Regions from separate parts of the Shimia isoporae genome, predicted to be linked through region 1. Evidence: riboswitches for the same ligand, from Rfam matches in the RefSeq annotation. Region 1 holds a riboswitch; the other holds the start of a gene.
What was found. A riboswitch is a leader RNA that binds a small molecule or an ion and turns the genes downstream of it on or off. The one in region 1 is predicted to bind cobalamin.
Positions count from the first base shown of each region.

Region 2: linked by a shared signal. The riboswitch ahead of BXY66_RS15460 (CbtB domain-containing protein) and the one ahead of BXY66_RS11035 (DUF1636 family protein) in region 1 are both predicted to bind cobalamin.

Region 1 covers NZ_SMGR01000001.1:2,245,908-2,257,430, reverse strand. Annotated here, with positions in the region: gene cobJ (precorrin-3B C(17)-methyltransferase) at 1-539, opposite strand, end outside; gene cobI (precorrin-2 C(20)-methyltransferase) at 536-1,267, opposite strand; gene BXY66_RS11055 (precorrin-8X methylmutase) at 1,264-1,893, opposite strand; gene cobG (precorrin-3B synthase) at 1,893-3,038, opposite strand; gene cobN (cobaltochelatase subunit CobN) at 3,035-6,325, opposite strand; gene cobW (cobalamin biosynthesis protein CobW) at 6,332-7,369, opposite strand; gene BXY66_RS11035 (DUF1636 family protein) at 7,366-7,749, opposite strand; cobalamin riboswitch at 7,828-8,039, opposite strand; gene cobO (cob(I)yrinic acid a,c-diamide adenosyltransferase) at 8,081-8,698, shown strand; gene BXY66_RS11025 (Lin0512 family protein) at 8,698-9,045, shown strand; gene BXY66_RS11020 (Lin0512 family protein) at 9,042-9,386, shown strand; gene BXY66_RS11015 (cobyric acid synthase) at 9,403-10,836, shown strand; gene BXY66_RS11010 (GlxA family transcriptional regulator) at 10,875-11,523, opposite strand, start outside.
Region 2 covers NZ_SMGR01000003.1:227,630-239,152, reverse strand. Annotated here, with positions in the region: gene BXY66_RS15515 (MFS transporter) at 1-389, shown strand, start outside; gene yghU (glutathione-dependent disulfide-bond oxidoreductase) at 386-1,255, opposite strand; gene BXY66_RS15505 (adenylate/guanylate cyclase domain-containing protein) at 1,325-2,410, opposite strand; gene rpsU (30S ribosomal protein S21) at 2,554-2,760, opposite strand; gene BXY66_RS15495 (COQ9 family protein) at 2,882-3,574, shown strand; gene BXY66_RS15490 (NAD(P)H-quinone oxidoreductase) at 3,675-4,658, shown strand; gene BXY66_RS15485 (FadR/GntR family transcriptional regulator) at 4,716-5,483, opposite strand; gene BXY66_RS15480 (hypothetical protein) at 5,639-5,992, shown strand; gene BXY66_RS15475 (GNAT family N-acetyltransferase) at 5,989-6,447, opposite strand; gene BXY66_RS15470 (DUF1636 family protein) at 6,530-6,880, shown strand; gene BXY66_RS15465 (CbtA family protein) at 6,957-7,646, opposite strand; gene BXY66_RS15460 (CbtB domain-containing protein) at 7,666-7,836, opposite strand; cobalamin riboswitch at 7,880-8,078, opposite strand; gene smc (chromosome segregation protein SMC) at 8,316-11,523, shown strand, end outside.

The DNA.
Region 1 (11,523 bases):
TCCAGAGCCTTTTCAAAGCCTTCGGGGCGGGATTTCGAGCGTGGGTTGTAGAATGCCATCGCAAAATCCGCTTCCGCGGCAAGACGAAGGCGCGTCTCGATCAAATCCCAAGGTTTCAGGTTGTCGCTCAGATTTATGGCGCAAAAGTCGTGCCCGAGAGGAGCGCCGCAGGCCGCTGATGCCGCCAGCATGGCTGTGATGCCGGGCAGCACGCGAACATCAAGATTGCGCCATTCAGGGTCCCCATGTTCGATGGCCTCGTAGACTGCAGCGGCCATGGCGAATACACCGGGGTCGCCTGATGACACGACAACGACACGTTTGCCTTCGGAAGCCATTTTAAGGGCGTGGACCGAGCGGTCGATTTCCACACGGTTGTCTGAAGGATGCAAGGTCAGGTTCTGGTTTTGCGCGACCCGTTCCACGTAGGGAATGTAGCCTACAGCATCTGTGGCTTCGCGAATGGCGGCCTGTACTTGGGGCGTCACAAGGTCTTCATCACCCGGGCCAATGCCGACGATCTGCACCCAGCCGGTCACGGGCGTCGTCCTTGTCCGTGCACGACGATGATCGAAAAGTACGGAGTTACGTCCTCGGTCATCTCGCTGAGTTTGATGACGTTCTGTTTCGGCATGGTGGCGTACTGTACAATCCATGCGTCATCAAAGCGACCGGCAGCTTTTAGAGCGCGCACGACCTTTTCGAAGTTTGTGCCAATTTTCATAACCACCAGCGCATCGGTTTCGGCAATGTGGTGGGTGAGTTTGGTCTCATCGAGGGTCGCCATAAGAACTGTGAGGACGTCATCGCCCCAAGTGATTGGCGTTTCTGTGGCTGTCCAAGCGCCGGACATGCCCGTGATGGCCGGAACAACTTCGACAGGAACAACGTCGCGCAAGCGTGCATAAAGGTGCATGAAGGATCCGTAAAAGAATGGATCACCTTCGCAAAGGACAACCACGTCGTCGCCGGACTTTGCAAGACCAATGAGGTGCTGTGTTACCTCCTCGTAGAATGTCGACAAGGCTTGGTTGTAGCGTGGATCAGATAGTGGAATTTCTGTTGTGACCGGGTATTCCATCGGAAACTCGATCACCGTGTCGGGCAGTATGCCCTCCACAATCTGGCGGGCCTGCCCTTTGCGTCCGGCTTTGCGGAAAAACGCCACGTGTTTTGCACTCTTCAAAAGGCGATGGGCGCGAACACTCATCAAGTCGGGATCGCCTGGTCCGAGCCCGACACCGTGGATTGTTCCAGTCGTACTCATTCCTTTCGGCTCGCGATGGCGTTGATTGCAGCAACGGTCATTGCAGAACCACCGAGCCGGCCCTCCACAATCATGCAGGGTACAGGCTGGTCGGCCCAAAGGGCGTCCTTGCTTTCCATGGCTCCAACAAATCCCACCGGACAACCGATTATCGCCGCCGGCCGCGGGCAGTCGGGGTCTTCCAGCATGTTCAGGAGGTGAAACAGTGCTGTCGGCGCGTTGCCGATGGCGACGATGGCGCCGCCAAGTCTATCGCGCCAATGCTCCAGAGCGGCCGCGGAGCGTGTGTTGCCAATTTTCGCGGCGAGTTCGTAGATTCCGTCGGCGTGAAGGGTGCAGATCACTTCGTTATCCGCGGGCAGGCGAGGGCGGGTGACGCCTTCGCTGACCATGCGGGCGTCGCAAAAGATCGGAGCGCCATTCTCCATCGCGGTACGTGATGCAGCCACCATGCCAGGCGTGAATTTAACGTGATTTTCCAAGCCGACCATACCGGCAGCATGAATCATGCGCACCACAACTTGTTCCTCGTCACTGTCAAACCGATCCAAGTCCGCTTCGCGCCGGATGGTGGCAAAGCTTTCGTCGTAGATCGCCTGACCGTTTTTTTCGTATTCGTATGGCATCAAAGCTCTCCCAAAGCGTCGATGAGGGTGTCAGGCGCTAGGCCGGTTCGGGTGGGGTGATCCCATGGGGTGCCGTTCTGGACAAGGTCAAACCTGCCGTCACGTCCAACAAGAGTGGTTGCGCAAACCCTCGGACGCGCGCAGCCCTTGGCGCAGCCCGAGACATGCAGTGCAGTGGTTTTGTGTCGTGCAAGCTGTCTCGCCACAGATCTGGTTTCGACGCTTGCTGAAGTGCAAAAAGGGGTACCGGGACATGCATCAATTGTCAGGAGCGGATCGTCTGCGTCACAGATGAACTCTGACGTCTGGGTTACGTCGGTGCCTTCGAGTAAAAACATGCGCCATGGCGTAACGCGCATCGCTGTGGCTCTTGTTGCCTCGGAAAGATGCATCAACGATTTTGCGGAAATCTGACCAAAGGCGACACCAAAAACAGCTCCAAGTTCTGATGGGCCGGGGACAATTGGCGAAGCATTCGATGCCGGAAGTACCGCTTGCCATTCCGCCGGCATTTGCGTGAGCGAAACATGGCGCGCCATACGGCGATTTTCAGATCCACCCGTCGCCACGAACCATTCGGCCATTTCCAACGTGCTGTCCACGGCAGAATCTACAGTAACCAGACGTCCTCTTGAGGCCCCGTCAGCTCGGAGCATCAATGACCCGTCGGCGGTGCGTTCAATTCGGAAGTCAGCGGAGCTGCGGGCGAATACTGGCGACGGACCTGTGTCGATTGCAAAGCCCATTTTGGCTGGCAGTTCCGGAAACTCAGCCAGGCGTTGCATCAAGTCCAGAGCAATTCTGTGCGCGGCATCGTTTACGCGCCACATCGGTGGAATCAGAAAATTTCTACGGGCTTCCAGATCCGGTTCGTCGGGCAAAAGGCCCAGATCGTCGAGACGTTGCAGGACGCGTTCGTGGTCGGTTTCTGTCACGCCACGGATTTGAAGGTTTGCCCGACTGGTCAGGTCGATCAAACCCGAGCCGAGCTCCAGAGCGATCTCACAAAGTCCAAAGACTTGCTGTTGGCTCAGGCGCGCCATCACGGGGCGGACGCGAACGACCAAACCGTCGCCGGACATCATTGGCGTGAAGGCGCCCGGGCACCAGCCTTTGGCAAGGGAACGGTCTGGTTCCGATGTCATGACGCATTCTCCAAATCAGCAAGAATGGAGTTCCGGCGTGTGATCCAAAGACCTGCTTCATGCAAGGCGGCGAAACGGTCTCGCATTGCAGCGAGGGCCCGAGGGTTCTCACGTTCTAGGAACGCGACGATCTCGGCACTGCCGAGAGTCGCATCATGGTAGGCGTCAAAAAGCTGGGGCGGAACCGCTCCTGCAAGATTTGCAAATGCCGCCATGTGATCGAGGGTGGCAGCAATTTCCGCGCCACCCCGGAAGCGGTGACGCATCATGCCGGCCAACCATTCCGGATTAGTTGCTCTGGCGTGCACAACTCGCGCGATTTCTTCGGTCAGGCTGCGAGCTCGTGGATTTGCGGGGTTGGTGTTGTCCACATGATAAAGGTTAGCGCTTCCACCGGTGATCGCCTGCGCGGCGGCAAAGCCTGCCTCGTGGGCAGCGTAGTCACTGGCGATCAATACGTCGGTCTCCGGTAAGTCCTGCAGATGCACAAAGCTGTCGGCTGCTCCTACCAAAGCTCGAATACCTTCAGCATCCTTAGTGATTTCGCCGGTGTCCAACGCGTAGGAGGAGGCATCCAGCCAAGCTTCGCCAGCTGCCTTGCGACCCTCTTCGGAGTAGTTCTCGATCTCGTGCCCTATGCCTAGGCCATAGCTGCCTGGCGCGGGGCCATAAACGCGTGGGGCCGTGACGCGGCCAGCGAACGGGTTCCAGTCGGTGGCTTCATCGCGTTCGGCCAAGGCTTTGACCGCTTGTCCGAAGAGTGTGGAAAGCGTGGGGAATACATCGCGGAACAATCCGGACACGCGCAAAGTCACGTCAATTCGGGGACGCTCCATAAGCGCGATTGGCAATATTTCCACCCCTGACACGCGCTCAGAGCCTTGGTCCCACACGGGTTTGGCGCCCAAAAGGTGCAAGGCCATCGCAAACTCTTCGCCGGCTGTTCGCATCGTGGCAGAACCCCAAAGATCTACGATGAGGTTTTTGGGATAGTCACCTTCTTCCTGAAGATGGCGACGGACGAGTTCCTCGGCGAGTTTCACGCCTTGGGCATATGCCGAGCGGGACGGGACCGATCTTGGGTCAGTTGTGTAAAGGTTGCGACCAGTGGGCAGAACGTCCTGCCGACCACGATAGGGCGAGCCTGAAGGACCGGCTTCAATGCGTTTACCGCTCAATGCGCGCAGCAGCGCGTGACGTTCGGCGCTGGCTGAAGGTACAGCATCAAAACCACCAGGGTGTTCCGGGGCACGTCCGAAAATATGCAGGCCATCGCCGAACTGGCTTTCTTTGATGTCGCAAACAAACGTGTCAATCCGAGTGATTGCCTCTGCCAGAGAAGTGGCGTCGTCCAATCCCAACTCAGCTTGAAGGCCGAGCGCTTCAGCTTCCTCGCGAATGTCGGCTTGCAATCGATCTCGGCGCTTCGGATCAAGTCCGTCTGCATTGGAAAACTCGTCGAGCAAAGTTTCCAGGCGCGCGAACCTTTCCGGTGTCGCAGACGTTTTTAACGGCGGCGGAACATGCCCCAAAGTGAGCGCGTTAATGCGCCGTTTGGCCTGAGCGGCCTCTCCGGGGTCGTTGACGATGAAGGGGTATATTACAGGAAGGTCGCCAATCAGCGCTTCTGGCCAACACTCGCCCGACAGTGCGACGGACTTTCCCGGAAGCCATTCAAGGGTTCCATGGGCGCCGATGTGAACCAGAGCATCGATTTCAAGTTCCTGCCGTATCCAGAGGTAGAAGGCTACATAGCTGTGGCGGGGGACGCGTGAGAGGTCGTGGTATTCGTCCTCGCGCAGTTGATCAGATCCGCGCTCTGGTTGAAGTGCAATCAAGGCATTTCCGCTCTGAACCGCGTGAAAATGGAACGCTCCCGCGGAAAAACGTGGGTCATTTTCTGGTGCCCCCCACGCGCTCTCAAGAGCCTTCGCTAGGGAGGGCGGTAACACTTCCAGTGCCTTTTGATAGTCTGTCAAAGACCAAGCAAGGGTTTCTTCAAGCAGGCGATTTTCGAGGTTTGCAGACTTTTCTGGATCAAGCTGAAATCCGGCTTGCGACAGGTCTTCAAGAATAGCGTCTACGCTCGCTAGCGGATCGAGACCAACCGCATGGGCCATATTCCAGTCTTTGCCCGGGTACGTGCTCAGAACACACGCGATCTGTTTGTCCTCGTTTTCCTGTTTTCCGAGCCGCACCCAGCGCTCGACCTTGCTTACGATGGCCGAAACGCGATCAGGGACGGCGCGATGGGCAAAGCGTGAATATTCTAGCGCTGCGTCTTTTTTACCTGGCTCCTTGAATGAGCTGACACCGGCAAACAGGCGGCCGTCTACTTCAGGCAGAACCACGTGCATTGCAAGATCCGCTGGAGCAAGACCGCGTTCGGCTTCTGCCCATGCTTTTTTCCGCGACGTCGAGAGGGCAACCTGAAAAACCGGAGCATCCGTTGCATCCAGCGGGGATGTCCCATCATCCCCCTTGCCGGAAAAGGAAGTAGCGTTCACGATTGCCACTGGTGAGAGCGCGCTAAGGGTTTGGGCAAGCCATTGCGCTGATTCAGGTACCTTCAGAGAGGGCGCAAACAGCCCCACAACGTCAAAGCCACGCGCCTTGAACTCTGCAAACATTGCTTCGATCGGGGCAGTGTCCGCAGCGCTTACGTATGCTCTGTAAAAGGTTATGGCGACCAGCGGTTTGTTTGGGCTCCGATCCGCGAGTGGATCGGTGAGCCCGTTCTCAGGTGTCCAGCCACCATGGTTGGGCAAAGCCTTGGAACCTGGCACGGGACGTGCATAGAGCCCTGCCGCGAGCGCCAATTGCGCCAATGCGGCCTGCGCGGCAATCGCGCCGCCGGTGTCACAAAGGTGCGTCAGGCGGTGAAGCGTCGAGGCGGGTAGGGTGGAGACTTCGTCCAACCGCTCATCAGGCCGACCGTCCGCTGGCAACACTGCCAGCGCGATGCCTTTTTTCTCGCACAAAGCCTGCACCTGCTGAATGCCGTACTGCCAATACGAAATTCCACCGATCAGGCGGATCAGGATAGCTTTGGCGCCTGACAGCGTTTGTTCAACATAAGTGTCGACTGACAGAGGATGTTTCAGCGCCGTCAGATTTGCCAGCCTGAGGGTGGGAAGATCTCCTTTCGCCCGGTGCCAGCCTGCCGCGAAAGCACCAAGGTCACTGTCAGAAAAGGACAGCACCACCAAATCGGCCGGGGACTGGCCCAGGTCAATCGGGGTTTCAGCCTCGTCAAGGCCATGGCTTTCGCGAAAGACGACGTGCATGGTAGCTTAGTCTAGCAGAGCGGCGCGGATCGCATCGACATTTACGTCATCATGTTCGGCAATCACGACCATCCGCCCCTGTCGGCCTTCTTCGGGCTTCCACGGGCGGTCGAATTGATGACGCACGCGCGCACCAACCGCCTGAACCAGAAGACGCATCGGTTTGCCTTCAACCGCTGCATAGCCTTTGACTCGCAGTATGTTGAGATCTTTGGCCATTTTCTCGATTTTTGCAGCAAATGCTCCCGGATCGGATTGCTCTGGAACCTCGATTACAACACTTTCAAAGTCGTCGTGCTCGTGATCGTGATGGCCATCATGGTGAGAGGGGCGGGCATCCATGTCGTCCTCTGCCGCCGCCTCCAGCCCCAGAACCACGCGTGGATCAACATCCCCTTCGGCTACCTCAACCACTGGCAGCGGACGCGGAGCTTCGGACAGAACGATTTCCTTGGCCTTCGCGACTCCTTCCGGACCCGCAAGGTCCGGTTTTGTAAGCAAAACGATGTCTGCGCAGCTGATCTGGTCCTCGAAGACCTCTGACAAAGGCGTTTCGTGATCCAGGCCTTCGTCGGCTTCGCGCTGGGCGTCGACTGCAGCCACATTTGGTGCGAAGCGGCCGTCGGCAACCGCCTCGGCATCGGCCAATGCGATAACGCCATCAACCGTGATCTTGGAGCGAATGTCTGGCCAGTCAAACGCCTTGAGCAAAGGTTTTGGCAATGCGAGGCCGGACGTTTCAATCAGAATATGCTCCGGACGCGGGTCCAGCTTCATCAGTGCTTCGATTGTTGGAATGAAGTCATCCGCCACTGTGCAGCAGATACAACCGTTTGCGAGTTCCATGATGTTTTCGGCCGGGCAGTCCGGAATGGCACAGGATTTGAGAATTTCTCCGTCCACACCTACATCGCCGAATTCGTTTACAATAACGGCAAGGCGCTTGCCTTGCGGCTTCTGCATCAGATTGCGCACAAGGGTCGTTTTGCCGGAACCGAGAAACCCGGTGATGACGGTGACTGGCAGTTTTTCAAGGGTGCTCATTCGGGAATCTCCAGTGGGGGGATGCGTGCGATGCAGTTTTTGCGGAAATGGGTGGAACGGTCGCGCCACGGGACAAGCCCGTTCGTGGTCGCCGCATATTTTGAGACGCCTTCAGCCACAAGTTCGGCATCATCTGCGCCCGTGAAATTGCCGTAGACATAAGTCCATCGGTCATCACCACCGCGGATGGTGACAGAGCAGCCATGGTCGCAATTGGAGAAACACTCAACGCCTTTTAGAGTGACGTTCTCCGGTAAGTCAGCCGCGCTGAGCGCTTCAAAAAGTTGTGTTCCGGGGCGAGGGCCTTCGACGTCGGTCGGCATACCTGCACGGCATTTGATGCAGACAAGCAGTTCGACAGGCGCGTTTGCGTCAGCCATTTGTTTCGGTCCCTTAGCAGGGACGGGGAAAGCGCGGGAAGCCTGTGGACAGCCCGACACCGGAAACACCCCGTCCGGTTCATGTCTTTTTGGCTGGCAGGTCTCCCGGCTTGCGGATTCAGGCTTTCGCCTTCGGTCTGCCTGCCTTCCCGGGCTATGCCCAGTGGCGTGCGGCGGACCTCTCCGGTCACGGTCGCGGGGGCGGCTGCTTTTGGGGGTTGATCTCGGCCCCCTTTCGCATTCCCTTTTCACCTGCTCTAAGAACAGGAACCAGCGTCCACCCGAATGGGCAATGATGCGGGCAGAGTCAAGCACGAACGGAGGGTTACCAATGGCCGAGGCCGAAGACCAGAACGAACGCCACAAGGCAAAAATGGCGAAAATCAAGGCGGCTCGCGACAGGATGATGGCTACGAAGACCGAGGAAAAAGGTCTGATCATCGTGCACACTGGCCCCGGTAAGGGTAAATCCTCGTCGGGATTCGGCATGATCATGCGTTGCATCGCTCATGATATGCCGGTTGCCGTGGTCCAGTTTATTAAGGGTGCGATGGCCACTGGCGAACGGGCTTTTCTTGAAGAGCACTTTCCAAAAGAAGTGAAATTTCACGTTTCAGGAGAGGGGTTTACCTGGGAGACGCAGGACCGAGAGCGTGACATTGCCAAGGCTGAGGCTGGTTGGGAGTTGGCTAAAGAGCTTATCCGTGATCCCTCAAACAAGTTTGTGATGCTCGATGAAATCAACATCGCATTGCGCAACGATTATCTGGATATCGACGACGTGGTGGATTTTTTGCTCAGCGAAAAGCCGGAGATGACACACGTTCTGTGCACGGGACGTAACGCAAAGCCAGAATTGATTGAGGCCGCAGATTTGGTGACGGAAATGACGTTGCTGAAACATCCGTTCAGAGATGGAATAAAGGCGCAGGCTGGGGTGGAGTTCTGATGCCCAGAAAACGTTTGCTTACTGAATTTGGTATGGGCTCATCTCTACGCCGTCAGGACTATACCGAAGCCGCGTCGCGGGCTGTGAAGGATGCGCTGTGGCATAATTCGATCAATCTTGCCGAGCTGTTCGGGAAAGACAAATCCGAAATGTTCATAACCGTAGAGGTGGCGGTTCAGCAGCCTGAGAACGTTGAAACTGATGTCATAGCGGCAATCTTTCCCTACGGACAAGTCACTGTAAAACCTGTCAAGGGAGGCTTGGACGTCCCGCGCCCGGATGGCAACCCAACTGTGATCGCCAATGTTGCGATTTCGGTGGCGCTTGATGTGGAGGTCGCAGCATGAGTGATCAGCGTTTCATCATTGAAATGGGCATGGGCAACGACCAATACGGTCAGGATTACACCAAGGCTGCAGGCCGCGCGATCGAGGACGCGATCCGCCATTCCTCTATTCCGATGTTTGCTGCCTTGGGCAAAGACCCCAAGGAAATGCGAGTGCAGGTGACCGTAGGTGTGCAGGAGCCAGAGAAGGTTGATTGCGACGCTTTGGTTGCGCATCTCCCACGCGGTCGGGCGGAGGTTAAAGCCGTGTTCGGCGGCATGAATGTGACCAATCCCGACGACGGCAATGTGCTGGTGATCGCCTCGGCAGCGGTCGAGGCGTTTTTGCCCAAGCAGGTGTGACGTGACAAAAGCGGTTATGATCCAGGGCACGGGCTCCAATGTCGGCAAGTCGATGCTCGTCGCAGGGCTGTGTCGTGCGGCACGGAAGCGAGGGCTGTCGGTGGCGCCTTTCAAGCCGCAGAACATGTCTAACAATGCGGCCGTGACTTCGGATGGTGGCGAGATTGGCCGTGCGCAGGCTTTGCAGGCGCTCGCCTGCGGTAAGCCCCTTGTCGTGGATATGAACCCAGTACTGTTAAAGCCTGAAACGGATGTGGGGTCGCAGGTCGTCGTTCAGGGAAAACGTCTGACCACTGTGAAGGCGCGTGAATACAGCAAGCTCAAGCCGCAATTGATGAAAGCGGTGCTCGAGAGTTTTAACCGTCTGAAATCTCAGAATGATCTGGTCATTGTGGAAGGGGCCGGCAGCCCGGCAGAGGTGAATTTACGGCAGGGCGATATCGCCAACATGGGCTTCGCGCAAGCCGCCGATGTACCCGTAATTCTGGCCGGAGACATAGACCGCGGCGGCGTGATTGCGCAGATCGTGGGTACTCAGGCGGTGATTTCGGAGGAAGACGCTGCTCTGGTGGCGGGCTTTCTGATCAACAAATTTCGAGGCGATCCGAGTTTGTTTGATGGCGGGTATCAACTCATAAAAGACACGACCGGTTGGCCTGGTTTCGGTGTGCTGCCGTATTTTGGTGAAGCTTGGAAACTACCTGCGGAAGATGCGCTGGACATTAAAAACGCAGAACGGAGCGGCGGGTTGAAAGTGGTTTGTCTGGGTTTGTCGCGGATTGCAAACTTCGACGATCTGGACCCTTTGGCACAAGAGCCCGGCGTGTCGCTCAAGATGTTGCGAGCCGGAGAGCCGGTCCCCGGAGATGCAAACGTGGTTATCATTCCGGGAAGCAAGTCAACGCGAGGTGACCTGGCGTTTCTGAAGGCTCAAGGATGGGATATTGATCTTGCCGCTCATTTGCGGCGTGGAGGGCATGTTCTCGGTATTTGTGGCGGATATCAAATGCTTGGCAAATGGGTGCGCGATCCGGAGGGCATCGAAGGCCCTGCTGGAGACACCGAAGGGCTCGGACTGTTGGATGTGGATACAGTGATGACACCCGACAAACGCCTAACTGAAACGCAGGCGGAGCATGTTGCCTCGGGTCAGGCCTTTCGCGGGTACGAAATACACATTGGGCGAACCGACGGGCCGGATTGTTCGCGGCCTTTCGCTCGGGTTGATGGCCGTGATGAGGGGGCAGTTGGGCTGGATGGCCGTGTCAGCGGGAGTTACCTGCACGGGATGTTCCGTGATGACGGGTTCCGTCGCGCATGGCTTAGGGCGCTTGGGGCTCAGGCCGGAAACGAAGGTTACGATGCGACGGTCGAAGCTGTTCTGGATAAATTGGCGGAACACATAGAAGCTCATGTTGACGTCGAAAACTTGCTGGCAGCCGCGCGGTAAAGTGTCATTCAGTGGTATTTTCACGTAATTTGAAAGACTTAACTGCCTTGTGACCGCAGGGAGCGAACAGACTGGCCATGGGCCTCCTTGAAGGCGCGTGCAAAACTCGCCGGGGAGATAAAGCCTGTCGCTAGCGCAATATCTCGAACTGGATAAGACGTGTCTTGAGCAAGTCGCAGGGCTTCCTCAAGGCGCATTTGTAAGTACGTCGCTTTGGGGGAGAGACCAAGGTGTGTTTGAAACCGCAACTCAAGTGCTCGGACGCTGAGCCCGGCGTGGGCCGCGATATCTGGGATGGGGAGCGGTTCGGAAATAGTCGCCTCCATGCGCTCCAGCGCGCGGGCCAACCTTGGGTTGCGCCGGACTTTGCGCGGCGTGGACGTCAACGGCTGGCTTCCGGCCGGTAGTGGGTCATATAGAAATGCGCTGCCGACCCGTTGTGCGAGTGTTTTGCCAAAGCGCGTTCCTATAAGGTATAGCATCATGTCAATGCACGGTGCTGCGCCTCCTGAGGTCGCAAACCGGCCCGATATGCAAAAGCGGTCCCTGCGGGTGTTTACGTTCGGAAATCGCGTAGCAAACTCCTCCAGATCCTCCCAATGAGTGGTGGCGATTTGCCCGTCGAGCAAGCCTGCACGTGCCAAGAGCCAGGGGCCGCCGTCGATCGCAGCAATGCTCGTTCCCTGA
Region 2 (11,523 bases), on a different contig from region 1:
GTGCGTTGTTGCTGAAACGGTTCTCGCGCGTTGCGGTTATTCTGGGCGGCGCGGCGATTTACGCGCTGAGTTTTGCCGCTCTGGCTGTGGTGCCAAACATGGCAGCGGCGTGGTGGCTTGTTCTGCCGTTTGGCATCGGCGCGGGTATCATTCTGTCGGTGCCGGTCGGGTACATCCAGTCGTTGGTGGAGCATCGTCCGGGAGCGGGCAGCGCGCTCATCTCGATGTCGCATTTTGGCGGAACGCTGGTGGCGTCCGGACTGTTTGCAGGGTTTGCGGAAATCATCGGCTACAGCGGTGTTGCCGTTTTGGGCGCGGCACTCTCTCTGGGTGCCGCCGCCCTTTTGTATTTGCTGGAGGGCGGGCGGATGCGCCCGCGGGCCGTTTAACCCTCTTCGGGTGCCAGTTTGTCCTGCGTTTTGGTATCGAAGTCTTCAGCAGAGTGGCGCTCGTGCAATTGCTGCTCGGGTTCACCCCACGCACGGTTCACTTTAACCCCGCGCTTCACCGCCGGACGGTCGTTGATTTCCTTGGCCCAACGCTGAACGTGTTCGTAGCTTTCCACGTCCAGGAATTCGGCGGCTTCATAGAGGCGCCCCAGAGCCAGAGCACCGTACCAAGACCAGATCGCAATATCGGCGATGGTGTATTCGTCACCCGCGATATAGCGGTTCTCGGCCAGTTGCCGGTCAAGCACGTCAAGCTGGCGTTTGGTTTCCATGGCAAACCGGTTGATCGGGTATTCCCATTTTTCAGGCGCATAAGCGTAGAAGTGGCCAAAGCCGCCGCCCAGATACGGGGCGCTGCCCATTTGCCAGAAAAGCCAGCTGATCATTTCGGCGCGCTTTTCTTTCGGGCCGAGGAAGGCATCGAATTTCTCCGCCAGATGCAGAAGGATTGCGCCGCTTTCAAAGACTCGGACTTCGCCGTCGCCGGACAAGTCCATGAGAGCGGGGATTTTGGAGTTGGGGTTCACATCGACAAATCCCGACCCGAACTGGTCGCCTTCTCCGATGTTAATAAGATAGGCATCGTATTCGGCACCCGCGTGCCCCGCCGCCAGCAATTCCTCGAACATCACGGTCACCTTGACGCCATTCGGCGTCGCCAGTGAGTAAAGCTGGAACGGATGATCGCCGCGGGGCAGGTCCTTGTCGTGGGTCGCACCCGCGATCGGGCGATTGATATTGGCAAATTTGCCGCCGCTTTCGGCGTCCCAGGTCCAGACTTTGGGGGGCGTATAAGTATCGGTCATTGGCATACCCTGTTTGATGTGGTTGTTCACAACTTAAGGGCATCGGCGCAGAATGACAGGGGGGCGGGATCAGTTTCCCAAAGCAGGTAGAGAATAAGGACCGCTGTCCGTTCCTATGGCAATCATCAGGGTCTCTGTTTCGCGCCCTCTAAGGGTTGTGCGACCCATTTCCGTCGCTTGCATTCCTTCGGGGATGGCCATGCGCGCAAGTGTGTCGGCATCGGTCATGACACCGACACCATAAGGTTTGCAGGCGTCCTGCAAGCGCTTGGCGGTGTTGATGGTGTCGCCGATATAGATCACCTGCCTTTTTTCGCCGCCACATTCGCCCACCGCGACAGGACCATGCGCCATGCCGATGCGCAGCGCTGGAGCGACACCGAATTCATCGATGTATTGCGCACGGACGTCGTCGATTTTTTTGAATATGTCTTGAATGCAGTGCAGCACACGCTTGTTCTGCTCCTTACCGTGATCGCTCCAACTCGCGACAACTTCGTCGCCGACGTAATTGTGGATCATGCCACCGTTGCGGTGAATCGCCGGGTCGATGTCGAGGAAGAAATTGGTCACCAGCTCGAGGCTGCGCTGATCCCCGATTTTGTCGGCGATCGCGGTGAAACCGACGATGTCAGCGAGCATAAATATCCGTGTTTCCTTGACCGGCCGGTTGTACCGCCCCATCAGAAAATGTCGCAGTGTGCGTCCGCCCACGAGGCTGCGGGTTTGCAGGATGAGCTGAATCATCAGCGCCGCACCCGCAGCAAAGATGAAGTCCCGCAAGAGGCCGCGCTGTATCCAGATGTCCAGTGTTGCCCAAGCGGGACTGAAGACCATGTGGCTGAGAGTGAGCCCCACGACGAGATGCCAACAGGTGATCAGCGAGCGCACCAGAAAAGCCGGAACAAAGGCCATCGCCCGCAGGCGTCTCTGAACCTTTTGACGATACACCAGAAGTTCCAGCGCGGTGACAACCACGGCAACGAAGATGCCTCGGACGGCGCCGTAAACCAGCAAGAGCCAGTGAAAGCCGCGCCCGAAAATTTGCGTCATGATGTAGCCGTAGAACGCGCCGACAAGCCCGGCGAATATGATGATGAAAACCAGCGTCGGCAGATGCTGTTTGACGGTCTCGATAAAGGGCGGTTTCTGCATGGTGCTAATTTGGTGTGTGCGGTTGTCATCACAAGCGTTCTACGCGCCACATCTAGTTTTCCGGCGCAGAAAAAACAAACCCCCGCGAGCCGGAGCTGCGGGGGTTGTCTATTCTTGTGTCCAAAGCTGGAACAAAGATGTGCTTAAAGCAAACCTTCGCGCTGTGCTTTCTTACGTGCCAGTTTACGGGCACGGCGGATCGCTTCAGCCTTCTCGCGCGCTTTTTTCTCGGACGGCTTTTCGAAATGTTGCTTGAGCTTCATTTCACGGAAGACGCCTTCACGCTGCAGCTTTTTCTTCAGGGCACGGAGCGCCTGATCGACGTTGTTGTCACGAACACTAACCTGCATGTGGTTTTCACCACCTTTCTAAGTTTGAGTTGCAATGAAATTGCAGGAGGCCGCCGTATAGCAAAGGGTCCAAAGTTTGTCTAGTATCGTACCCAGTGCAGCATAGTGCAGGAGAAGCCCCGTGACTGACGCCCCCCAGACTGACCTGAAAACCCGCCTTCTAGAGGCAGCGGAGATGCATGTGCCCTTTGACGGTTGGTCGGAAGCGACCTACGCCGCCGCGGTGACGGAAAGCGGCGTTGATCCAACGGTGGCACGGGCAATCTGTCCGCGCGGAGCCGTTGATCTGGCGGTCGCATATCACCTGCGCGGCGATTCGCAGATGGTTGCAGCAATGGCGGAGGCCGATCTGGACGCCATGAAAATCCGCGAGAAGATCACGTTTGCGGTCCGAAAACGGTTGGAGCTGTGCACAGATCGCGAAGTTGTGCGTCGCGGAACGACGCTTTTCTCGCTGCCGCAACATGCCGCGCAAGGCGCGCAGCTGATTTGGGGCACTTGCGATGCGATCTGGATCGCAATCGGTGACACCAGCCGCGACTTCAACTGGTATACGAAGCGCGCAACGTTGAGCGCGGTCTATGGCTCAACAGTTTTGTATTGGCTCGGCGACGACAGCGAAGGGCAGGCCGCGACCTGGGCGTTTCTGGATCGGCGCATTGAAAACGTCATGCAGTTTGAAAAAACCAAGGCCCAGTTCAACAACAGCCCGCTTGGCAAGATGATGGCAGGTCCGCTTGAGATGCTTGGCCGGATAAAGGCGCCGCAGATGCCAAAAGGCATGCCCGGAAGCTGGACGCCGCCTCGGTCCTGACGCAGCGCTCTGTTTTTGGATCTTCGCCAAAAGTCTCTGTTCCCTGTGCTGGAGGCGGTGCTACATCTTTGATCAACGAAACGACGGCTGAGGACCTGACATGAGCTCTATGATGCGTGCGGTGGAGATCACCAAACCGGGACCGGCGGAGGTTCTGGAAATGACCGAACGCCCCATTCCACAGCCCGGACCCGGAGAGGTTCTTCTCAAGATCGCCTATGCGGGTGTGAACCGCCCGGATGTGTTGCAGCGCGCAGGTCTTTATGCGCCTCCTCCGACTGCCTCGGATCTGCCCGGCTTGGAGGCATCCGGTACCATCGCCGCCGTGGGCGCCGGGGTCTCGGACTGGGCAGAAGGCGATGAGGTATGTGCCTTGTTGCCCGGTGGAGGGTACGCGGATTACGCGTTGACGCCAGCCGCGCATTGCCTGCCCATCCCACGTGGGATGGCGCTGCGTGAAGCCGCTTGTCTGCCCGAAACATTCTTTACGGTCTGGTCCAATGTGTTCCAGCGTGGTGGGCTCATTGCCGGGGAGCGCTTCCTTGTGCATGGCGGCTCAAGCGGTATTGGTACAACAGCGATCCAGCTGGCCAGCGTTCTTGGCGCGCGGGTGTTTGCTACCGCCGGTTCAGACGAGAAATGTGCAGCTTGCGTGAAGCTGGGTGCAGAGAAAGCGATCAACTATCGCACCGAGGACTTTGTTGACGCGATGCGCGCCGAGGGCGGGGCGAACCTGATCCTTGATATGGTGGGGGGCGACTACATTGGCCGCAATGTCAAAGCTCTGGCCGATGATGGACGGTTGGTTCAGATTGCCTTTTTGCAAGGGCCACAGGTCGAACTCAATTTTGCGCAGGTGATGATGCGCCGTTTGACGATTACGGGCAGCACCTTGCGCCCGCAAAGTGATCTGGCCAAAGCCCGCATCGCCGAGAGTCTGGCGGAGAATGTCTGGCCCTTGCTGGATGCGGGGCGCGTTGCCCCGGTTATGGACAGCGAATTTACACTTGATGAAGCCGTGCAGGCACATCAGCGGATGGAAAGCAGCGGCCACATCGGCAAGATCGTGATGAAAGTGGGCTGAGGGCTCAGACGGTCACTGTCGCCCTAACCGGATGCCAACTGCGGCCGCTGGGCGAACTCAACGGGTCGCTTCGTGTTCGAAACGCTGTTTGGCGATGGATTCGTTGTGGAGAAATTTCTGGTGGTCCGAGAGAGCGACCTCCACGAAATTCAGGTGCGCCTCAACGGCCGCCCGGGCGGCTTCGGGGTCGCGGGACTGAAGCGCAGCGTTGATGGCGCGATGCTGCTCCAGAAGTTCATGGCGAGTTGTGCGCTGACGGAACATAATCGTGCGGTTGTAAAAAACCCCCTCGCGCAGAAGCTGGTACATCGACCGCATCATATGCAGCATGATCACATTGTGGCTGGCTTCGATAATGGCGAGGTGAAAATCGGCATCAAGACGCGCCTCGTCAGCCGGATTGCGTTTGGGATGAGCGGCTTCCATCTTGTCAAAGACGGCCTGAATTACCTGCAGATCAGTGTCCGAAGCCAGCTTTGCCGCGCGTTCGGCAGCGAGTCCTTCCATATCACGGCGGAAAGAGATGTAGTCGAACACGGCCTCGTCATGGGCGGCGAAAAGCTGCACCAAAGAATCTGAAAACGCGCTGCCAAGAACGTCGGCGACGAAGATGCCGGCACCGGCTTTGGAAGCAAGCAAGCCTTTGTCCTGAAGCGTGGAAATAGCCTCACGCAGGCTCGGTCTGGAGACACCAAGCCGTTCGCTGAGCTCGCGTTCCGCAGGGAGCCTTTCGCCCGGTCGCAGGATGCCGCGCAAGATCAGGAGTTCGATCTGGCGGACAACTGAGGTGGAGAGTTTTTCAGGCTGGACCTTCTGGAACGGCATCGGCATCTCATGTGAAAAAAAGTGGTCAAAAGATTTGACCACAGGCGGGGTGGCGGCGCAAGGCATCCTCGGGCGGTAAGAGTTCGTTAACCTTGAATTGGCACGCTCGAGCCATGCGTTTGTGGATTGTTTTTGTTTTTGTGTCGGCGTGCAATATGCCGAGTCCCCACTACCACGGTGTCGAGGTGACTCGGGTGTCGGTGGATGGCAGCACCTTCGATGTCCGTCAAAAGGGGCGTTTGGCCGAAGCGATCCGCGTAAACGTCCAATACGCGCCGCGCCTTGGTAGGGTGGCGCGGCGTGCTGAACTCGCGATGGAAGTGATCACTGGCTGCGACGTCATCGAAATTCGGGGCGACGCGGCCAAAGTCACCGGCATATTGGATTGTGCAGCGGACGATGGTCCGCCGCCGGTATTGAGTTACCTGAAGGAACAAGACTGTGACGTAGTGGACATCTTCGTTCCGTCAGGCGGCGCGACGGCCTATCTTGAACCGGATTGCAGCTAGGCCAGCGTTTTCGTCATGAAGATCGAAGCGTCGCTTTCTTCGTAGTCTCCAAAGGGCCCGCAATCCGTGAAACCGTGTGCATGATAGAGGCTATGCGCCTGTGTCAGGGTGTCTCCGGTTTCCAGCTTCAGCACTGTAAGCCCTTGCGTTCGCGCCTCCTGGTCTAGGGTGTGCATCAATTTGTGAGCGATGCCTTTGCCCCGTGCATTGGGATCGACAAACATGGATTTGATCTCGCCGTAGTCGCCCTTGTTGGCCAAAGCCGCACAGCCGAGAGTTGTTTCGCCTTCCTTGGCGACAAAAAAGCGGATCGTGTCGACACAAAGTTCGTCGATCGACAGGAAATGGTTGTCTTCGGCAGAGAAGAGCGACTGCATCAAGGCATGGCTGGCCTGCAAAAGGCGGGTCGCCTGCGGGTCACGCGGGTTGCCGGGAACGACGCGAATGTCAGTCATGAATTTCCTCCTCTGGTCTTGCGCGCCAATTTGTGGCATCGCTTTGCCTCTGTCCAGCATCGCCCATTGGAATGACCGCGCCGTGACACATACAGTTTTCGTTTGCGACACCTGTTGCTCAGAAAATGAGCATCCCTCCGGAGGCGCGTTTGCCGCCAAGCTACGCGAGGCGGCGCAGACAAATCCGGCTCTCGGCGATGTCGCTATCAGAACCGTAAGTTGTTTGAACGTTTGTTCGGAGCCTGTGGCGATAGCACTTCGGGCTCCGGAGAAGACGGCCTATCTGTTTGCGGGAATCGAGCCGGACTCCGATCTTGCCGATACACTGGCGTTGATTGGGCTTTATGTGGAAGCGGCGGATGGAGACATACCCGATGCACGACCGGCCGGACGATTGCGGTTTTGCCTAAAGGGGCGCGTCCCCGCGCTTTGACCTTGTCATGCCGATGCGGCTTCTGCGTCCACATCGAGCGGGTCAGGAGGAAGCCCTGCCACCTCCTGACGATGGTTTATTCCGCTTCGCCTTGCTTGAGGAAGAAGGCGCAGAAATAGCCGAGAGTTACCCAGCCTACGGCGGCAAATCCCAAGCTCTGGGTGGCAAATTCCGCGGAAAGTTCAGGTGGCGCAACGCCCCAGAACGTGTCCAGATGCGGTGCCCCGACGAACTGCGGCGCAAGAATAACCAAGAGACCCACCGCGTGCATCAGTAGGCTGCGGCCGAACGCGATCAGGGCCAGCCCGACCGCGGTCGCGAGGATGGTGCTGATCCACCAAACCTGGCGCGGGCCCAGCTCTGCTGCTGGCGTGCCGGGAAGCTCTGGCGGTAAGCCGATTGCAGGGGCGAGCTGCACAGCAATAAAGCCTGCAAGTCCCCAGATGATGCCATTCTGAGCGGTGATTTCCGTGCCACGGCGTTCGCGAGCGAAGGCCATCGCCGCCACCATTAGCAAGCCGTAGCCAGTGTAGGTCACGAGGTTGAAGCCGATGGTCATGAGGTGACGACCGGTTTCTCCGCCAAGGCCGGGCGCGCCCCTGTCGGAACTTGGCGTACCGTCAGCATGGAAATGCAGGCGCGCGCCGGATTCGTAGAGCTCGCCTTCCAGCAGAAGCGGGATGACAAAAAAGAACTGTAGCAGAGCGGCAATCAGCCCTGCTATCAGGCCAGCGAACACAGCGCTGGACAACAGATTTTTGGTCATTGGTCCGTGCGGCGTGCGCTTAGTGGCAGGGGAATGCCATTGCGTGACGCTGGTCGTGTGCTGCATCGTGCAGGACAGTTGCCTGTGCCATGCCCGAAACGGTCAGCAGGCCGAGGCCAACCACCAGAGTGAAAGCAAATGCCAGCGTGTTGGAACCTGTTGCGGCGATAGTCGCGGTCTTGGTTGTCATAGTCTTTTCTCCTTTCCCGTCACACCCGACGGGCGTCCAAGAGGGTTTCACTGTCTGCACGGCCGGTCTCCTGGCTCGTGGGTCAACGCGGTGCATTCCCTTCCCGGAGTTGGCCTCCAGTGGTTTTGAACGCGCGCTCGCCACTTACAGTCGCGGGGGCGGCTGAGGCTTTGGAAAAGTCCGTTCCTCATTCCCGAGTCACTGCGCAAGCGTAGCAACATACCGTGCCCGCCCTGTTTGGCGGCTTTTTGCCTGTGGGGTCAAGGCTGTTTCCGACATTGTTGAGGGCACAAGCGGCGGGGTGCCGCGGCGTTTCGTTGGGTTTTCAGCCAATATCTTGTGGATAACTCGGGCGCATCGGCCACATCGTGTGGTTAAGCGTTGACTCAAGCGCTTGGGCCTTTGCAGACTTGGAAAACTGCGGGAATCACGCGGGCAGACCAGAAAACAAAGGCACTCAGACAGGGACCAACGCCGCTTTGCGCTTTTCGAAACTCAGACTGACCGGCTTTAAAAGCTTTGTCGATCCGACCGATTTGATTATCGCGGATGGTCTGACGGGTGTGGTTGGGCCGAACGGATGCGGCAAGTCCAACCTGCTTGAAGCGCTGCGCTGGGTTATGGGGGAAAACCGCCCCAAAGCAATGCGCGGCGGCGGCATGGAAGATGTGATTTTTGCCGGTGCTGCGACCCGTCCTGCGCGCAATTTTGCGGAAGTCAGCCTGCAAATCGACAATTCCGAACGGCTCGCGCCAGCCGGGTTCAATGATGACGACGCGTTGGAAATCATTCGTCGCATCACCCGTGATGTCGGATCCGCATACAAGGTGAACACCAAGGATGTTCGGGCGCGCGATGTGCAGATGCTGTTTGCAGACGCGTCGACAGGTGCGCATTCACCAGCACTCGTGCGGCAGGGTCAAATCGCCGAACTTATCAACTCCAAGCCCAAGGCGCGTCGACGGATTCTTGAAGAGGCCGCGGGTATCTCGGGTCTTTACCAGCGTCGCCACGAGGCTGAGTTAAAACTCAAGGGTGCGGAAACCAATCTGGCGCGTGTCGATGATGTCATAGAACAATTGGGCAACCAGTTGGGGCAACTGGCGCGGCAAGCGCGTCAGGCGGCTCGCTATCGGGCGATTGGCGAAGAATTGCGCCAATCCGAAGGCATGCTGCTTTACCGCCGGTGGCGCGAGGCTGATGAAGCCCGCGCGGCGGCTGACGACGAACTCAAAACCCGCACCACGCAGGCAGCGCAGGCCGAAGGTCTGAGCCGCGTGGCTGCAAAGGAGCGGCAGGCAAAAGATGATGCTCTGCCGCCTTTGCGTGAGGAAGAAGCCATTGCAGCGGCTGTTTTGCAGCGACTGCAGGTCCAGCGTGACAGCCTGAATGATCAGGAAGCCCACGCGCTGCAAATCATCGAAACGCTCAAGAACCGCATTCTGCAACTGGGGCGCGACATGGAGCGCGAGGCGGGCCTGAACCGCGACGCAGGAGAAACCATCGAGCGCCTCGAATGGGAACAGAAAGAACTGGCGAAGGCCAGCGAGGGGCAGGCCGAAAAACTCGAGGCGGCCCAGGACGAGGCCCGCGAGGCGGCATCGGTTTTGCAGGAACGTGAGAGCGAACTGGCTGAAATGACAGAAGATGTGGCGCGACTTGCGGCGCGGCACCAGTCGGCGCACCGTTTGCTCGAGGACACACAAAAAACGCAGGCCAAGAACGAGGCCGAAGCGGCCAAAGCGCGTGACGCCGTGAGCGAGTCAAAGGAAGCGCTGGAACGGGCGGCTGAGGGGCTTGAAGAGGCGCGGGAAAGCGAAGCCGAAGCCATCGATGCCGCACAGGACGCCGAGGAACGTCTTGCCGAAGTCGAGGAAGAGCGCGCGGAAACACAAGCGCGAGAGGCTGACGCCCGCGCGGAACGCTCGGAGGCCGAAGGCGAGCTGAATGCGCTGCGCGCAGAGACAACGGCGCTGGCGAAACTGGTCGAACGTGACACTGCCGAAGGTGGCCAAATTCTGGATCGCCTTCAGGTGCAACAGGGCTTTGAGAAAGCGCTGGGCGCGGCTATGGCTGATGATCTTCGGGCGCCTGAAGTCGAGGAAGACGGGCCCTCGGGCTGGTATGTGTTGCCACAGTATCATGAGGTGCAGCCCTTGCCCGCTGGCGTGACGTCGCTGGTTGAGCATGTGTCTGTGCCCGAGGTTCTGGAACGTCGTATGAGCCAGATCGGCTTGGTGGCCACCGAAGATGCCATCCAGTTGCAGCCTTTGCTTAAGCCCGGTCAGCGCCTTGTGTCGCTTGAGGGTGACCTTTGGCGGTGGGACGGATACCGCGCCTGGGCCGAAGATGCACCGAGCGCGGCGGCACTGCGCCTGCAGCAGTTGAACCGCCTTGAGGAGTTGAAACAGGCCATGGCAGCAGCCACGGCGCGGGCTGATGGCGCGGTGCAAGCGCATGAAACGTTGCAATCGCGTTTGCAGGAGTTGGCGCAGGTCGATCAGGCCGCACGAGAGGCGCGCCGGTCTGCGGATCGCGCTGTGGCCGACGCAAACCGTGCCTTGAGCCGCGCGGAAGCGGACCGCAACCTTGCGGAAGGCAGGCTTGAATCTCTGGGCCTTGCGGTGACGCGGCACGAGGAAGAGGCCATGGCGGCGCGGGCCCAGTTGCAGGAAGCGGAGCGCGCTTTGGCGGATTTGGGCGATCTTGACGCCGCGCGAGCCGAGGTAGAAGACATCAAGATGACCGTCGAAGCGGCACGGATCATGATGATGTCGCGGCGGTCGTCACATGACGAGTTGCGCCGTGAAGGCGAGGCGCGCCTGAAGCGCTCTCAGGAAGTCACCAAAGAGATTAGCGGTTGGCGCCACCGCCTTGAAACTGCCGAAAAGCGGATGAACGAACTGGCCGAGCGTAAGGACGCCAGCGAAGAGGAGCTGATCGACGCAGGCGCCGCACCTGAAGAAATTGCCGCCAAGCGCGAAGAGTTGTCCGAGGCGATCGATCAGGCCGAGGAACGCCGTAGATCGGCTGCCGATGTCCTCGCTGAAGCGGAGACAGCATCGCGGCAGGCAGAGCACGCATCGCGTGAGGCTGAGCGCCTGGCTGGTGAGGCGCGTGAAGCGCGGGCGAGAAGCGAAGCGAGGGCGGATGCGGCACGGGAAACTGTTGCTTATGCCGCCGAACGGATCATGGAAGATCAGGAAGTTTCTCCTGAGGAGTTGCTTGAACGGCTGGATGTCGATCCGGACAACATGCCGGACGCAACGCAGGTTGAAGCCGATGTGAACCGCCTGAAGCGTCAACGCGATGCGCTGGGCGCCGTGAACCTGCGGGCAGAGGAAGACGCTAAGGAAGTCCAGGAAGAGTTCGACACCCTGACCGGTGAAAAAACCGATCTGGAGGAAGCGATCGCCACTTTGCGAAACGGGATCGCCAGCCTGAACAAGGAAGGGCGCGAGCGTCTGCTGACTGCCTTTGAACAAGTGAACAGCAACTTTGGCTTGCTGTTCCGCCACCTGTTTGGCGGGGGCGAGGCGAACCTCGTTCTGGTGGAAAGCGACGACCCTCTTGAGGCCGGTCTGGAAATCATGTGTCAGCCTCCGGGCAAAAAGCTGTCGACCCTATCGCTGTTGTCCGGTGGGGAGCAGACGCTGACAGCAATGGCGCTGATCTTTGCAGTGTTCC